Regions from separate parts of the Romboutsia sp. MSSM.1001216sp_RTP31141st1_G3_RTP31141_220114 genome, predicted to be linked through region 1. Evidence: riboswitches for the same ligand, from Rfam matches in the RefSeq annotation. Region 1 holds a riboswitch; the other holds the start of a gene.
What was found. A riboswitch is a leader RNA that binds a small molecule or an ion and turns the genes downstream of it on or off. The one in region 1 is predicted to bind glycine.
Positions count from the first base shown of each region.

Region 2: it holds a riboswitch for glycine, as region 1 does, so the genes downstream of both, ABCP60_RS01095 (GrdX family protein) here and ABCP60_RS02000 (sodium:alanine symporter family protein) in region 1, are expected to answer to the same signal.

Region 1 is NZ_JBCIUO010000001.1:401,786-404,196, reverse strand. It holds gene ABCP60_RS02010 (hypothetical protein) at 1-265, shown strand, start outside; gene tlp (small acid-soluble spore protein Tlp) at 344-571, opposite strand; glycine riboswitch at 876-963, shown strand; gene ABCP60_RS02000 (sodium:alanine symporter family protein) at 1,189-2,411, shown strand, end outside.
Region 2 is NZ_JBCIUO010000001.1:213,275-215,685, reverse strand. It holds gene trxB (thioredoxin-disulfide reductase) at 1-875, opposite strand, end outside; gene ABCP60_RS01095 (GrdX family protein) at 962-1,150, opposite strand; glycine riboswitch at 1,418-1,527, opposite strand; gene ABCP60_RS01090 (M3 family oligoendopeptidase) at 1,637-2,411, opposite strand, start outside.

The sequences.
Region 1 (2,411 bases):
AAATGCTTGTATAGATAGAACTTATGGTTATCAAATTTTAAATGGAAGTAAAAAACCTAGTCGCGATAAAGTTATCAAACTTTGTATCGGAGCAAGTCTAGATATTAAAGAAACTAATAAAGCTTTAAGACTTGCAGATTGTGGTGAGCTATATTCTAAAAATTTAAGAGATGCTGTAATTATATTTGGTGTAAACAAAGGAATCGGTATTCTAAAATTAGATGAACTTTTATACGATAGAGGTTTGGCTTGTTTAGATGATTAATATTTTAAAAGGTAATAAGTTTATGTTAGTACATACTTATTACCTTTTTTATATTTAGGATTAAATTATATATTTTATTTATCTATACTCATTTTTATTTACATTAGCTTCTTCTTTTATTTCACTACGCATATTACTAAGAGATTCCTCTCTTCTTTTATTTTTTTCCTCTAATTTTCTTCTTTCTTCAGGATTATCTACCTTTTCAATCATTTCATTTGCTAATCTAATATTTTTTAGAGTATGATTTATATTACATTGTATTTTCTCAACATTGTCTCTTCTATCGTCTGGATTTGGTTTCATTTTATATCTCCTTTTAATTAATTTTCATTAGTTATATTGTTCAATAGACATATTTTTATTCTAGTTTGATTAAGTCAAAAAATATATATTGTAGAAATTATCCTAAGATTTTAAATATCTAGTTTATATAGCTAAAGTTTTTAATTTTATTTTTTTTGATTTGACATTTGATATTTTTTTTTGTACTATTATAGCAAATGCAATAACAAATCAATACCCGATTGAAGCTTTATAGAAGAGATGTCATTTTGACACACCGAAGGAGTCGCACTCTCAGGTACTTTTATAAGTAGGACTGTAAAGCTTAGGGAACTCTGGAGAGACCTATATAGGCGCCGAAGGGGCAAGGCAATTTTGCTCAATCTCTCAGGCAAAAGGACAGGGATTATGTACTATACTTACTTTTTGTATAGTTTTATAGTTGTAGTTTATCCAGAGCTAAGTCTTAAGACTTGGCTTTTTTTATTCAAGCAATTATTATTCTTATTATTTAGAAAATTAAAAATTTCTAAATATCTTATCTTCCTGTCAATTAATTCATTTTCCTTTATTGATTTATTAAGGCATAAAATTCACTTCGCTTAAAAAATAAGCGAATATATAAGGAGTGTATTTTTATGAATTTAATTGATGTTTTATCTCAAATTAACTCATTTATATGGGGACCACCTTTACTAATACTATTAGTTGGTACTGGTATATTATTTACTTTTAAACTTGGATTTTTACAAATAACTAAATTACCTACTGCTTTAAAATTAATATTTAAATCAGAAAATAATGGTAGTGGAGATATTTCAAGCTTTAGCGCTTTATGCACTGCTCTTGCTGCTACAGTTGGTACTGGAAATATAGTTGGTGTTGCTACTGCTCTAAAAATAGGAGGTCCTGGTGCATTATTTTGGATGTGGGTTGCAGCATTTTTTGGAATGGCTACTAAATATGCTGAAGGAGTACTTGCTATAAAGTATAGAACTAAAAATGAAAAAAACGAAATTTCTGGTGGTCCTATGTACTATATAGTAAATGGTATGGGATCTAAGTATAAACCTCTTGCTATTTTCTTTGCTATAAGTGGTATTTTAGTTGCTCTTTTAGGTATAGGTGCATTTACTCAAGTTAATTCTATAACTGATTCTATCAATGGAAGTTTTGGAATTAATCCTAAAATAACCGGAATTATATTAACATTAATTGTAGCCTTAGTTATATTTGGAGGTATTAAAAATATTTCAAAAGTAGCATCTACAGTAGTTCCATTTATGTCTTTTGTATATATACTAATGTGCTTTTTAATTATTTTAGGCTCATTTAATAAAATACCATCTACATTTATATTAATACTAAAAAGTGCTTTTACACCTACATCTTCTATAGGTGGATTTATGGGAGCTAGTGTATCTATGGCTATTAGAAATGGTATTGCTCGAGGTGTATTTTCTAATGAATCTGGACTTGGTAGTGCTCCAATTGCAGCAGCAGCTGCTAAAACTAATCATCCAGCTGAGCAAGGTCTTATATCTATGACTGGGACATTTATAGATAGTTTGATAATCTGTTCTCTTACTGGATTTTCACTTATATTATCTGGTGTATGGAAAGGAGATTTAAATGGTGCTCTTATGACTCAAAGTGCATTTGAAAGTGTTCTTCCACATATTGGACCTTTATTTTTAACTATTAGTTTAAGTTTATTTGCTTTTACTACTATACTTGGTTGGTGTTATTATGGAGAAAGATGTTTTGAGTTTTTATTTGGTATCAAGTTTATAAGTGCTTACAGGGTTGTCTTTGTTTTAATGATACTTATTGGATCATTTTTAAAACTTGAAATGGTTTG
Region 2 (2,411 bases), 190 kb from region 1:
ACTACCTGTCTTAAGGCTTTAACTCTGCAATCTCCTGCTGCAAATACCCCTTCTATATTAGTCTTCATATCTTCATCTGTTATTATATAGCCATTTTGGTCTGTATATATTTTATCTCTAAATATCTCTGTTTCTGGTTTTAGTCCTATGAATACAAATACCCCCATTGTTCCATCTTCTTCATCTGCTTCATATTCACTTAATTCACCTGTTAGAATATTTTCAAATACAACTTTTTTTAATATTCCATCACCGCATAATTCTTTCACAGTCGTATTGTGTACAAATTCTATATTAGGATTGTTTTGTGCTTTTTCTGCTATTGATTTGGCACAAGTTAGCTTTTCATTTTTATTAACTATTGTTACTTTTCTAGCAAATTTTGTTAAAAAAATCCCTTCTTCAACTGCGCTATTTCCTCCACCTATTGCAAATACTTCTAAATCTGTGAAAAAATCTCCATCACACGTTGCGCAATATGATACTCCCTTACCTGTTAGCTCTTTTTCTCCTTTAACACCAAGCTTTCTAGGTGTAGACCCAGTAGCAATTACTACAGCCTTTCCTCTATATTCGCCTTTTTCACCTTTTAATACTTTTATATCAGATTCTAAATCTACATCTATTATATTATCTTTTTTCATTTCTGCCCCAAAACTTTTGCATTGTTCCACCATTCTTGCTATTAACTTAGGTCCACTAGCATTTTCTACTGAACCTGGATAGTTAGCAACATCATGAGTTGTTACTATTTGTCCTCCAGTTTTTCCTTTTTCAAGTATAAGAGTTTTTAACTTTGCTCTTGCACCATAAAGTCCTGCCGAAAGCCCTGCAGGCCCTGAGCCTATTATTATTAAATCATATATATTTCCCATAAATTTCTCCTTTATATTTATTTTTTTAACATTTTTATAAAAAAATATTTTATTATTTTGTCACATACAAATATTATTTTTAATTTCTATAATATATATTGAATTCTTTCTAATGTATTACTTAAGATATCTAAGTCTATAACTCTAAAGTCATCTATTACATTATATGTCCAATTAGGTGTTTGTTTATTATTTTGAAATTTATTAGAAATGTATATTGCTTCTTCAATTAATAGTACTGAATTTGTATCTAACTTGTTTGATTTTTTTAATATTATACTTCTGTATGGAGTTTCATTTGGCTTTATACTGGAATACAGATAAAAGTTCGTAACCTTTGTGAATTAGATTTCTACTTTCTTTTAAAATTTCTAGATATATGTCATTTATATATTTTACATTTTTGTGCTTTATTTTGTTTTTGACAATAGTATTATTGGTTATTATTATTATAAAAATCCTCTCCTTTTTAAGTCTATTTAATAAAAAACAGAGAAAACAAATCCCATTTGTTTTCTCTGTTAATATAATCTTCTGAGTTCCATCTGAATATAGTATTTTTACCTGAGAATTTCATTTGATTAAATTAGGATTTAATCAAACTTGTACCTTCGGTCACTTCTTTTTAGAAGTAATCTCCTATATCCTTCAACCGGAATGTTTAATTTTTTTATACTTTCTAAGTTAAGAAAAGAAACTTTCAATTTAAATTCCAATATATTTTTCTATAAATATTGCTACATATTTCTACCGTATATATATTATAAAGCTTTATCATCTATACTATCTAAATAATTTTTAATAACATCTATAATACTTTCTACACATCCATCTTCAAATGGAGATTTTAAATCACCTATCTTTACTATTTCTAAGAATGACTTTGTTCCTCCAACTCTACATATGTCTAGATAATTTTCCCATCCATTGATTCTGTCCACCCTCATTTTTTTCCAAAACTGTAATGCACATATCTGAGCTAATGTATAATCTATATAATAAAATGGATTTTTAAATATATGTCCTTGCTTAAACCACCAAGTTCCTTTTTCTAAAAAATCATTATCTTCAAATATTCTATGTGGTAAATATTTTTTCTCTAGTTCTCTCCAAATATTTTTTCTTTCTTCTTTAGTCATATTAGGCTGTTCATATATATAGTGCTGGAATTCATCTACTACTATTCCATATGGTATAAACTTAATAGCTGATGATAGATGAGTAAATTTATATTTCTCTGTATCTTCTTTAAAGAATAATTCCATCCAAGGCCAAGTTATAAATTCCATACTCATAGAGTGTATTTCACAACTTTCATAAGTTGGGAAGTTTATTTCTGGCATATCAATCCAAGTTGACATATAAAGCTGAAAAGCATGACCTGCTTCATGAGTTAATACATCTATATCATCTAATGTTTGATTAAAGTTCGAGAATATAAATGGAGATTTATAATCTGGTATATATGTACAGTATCCACCTGCTGCTTTACCTTTTTTAGTTACTAAGTCCATAAGTTCATTTTCTAGCATGAAA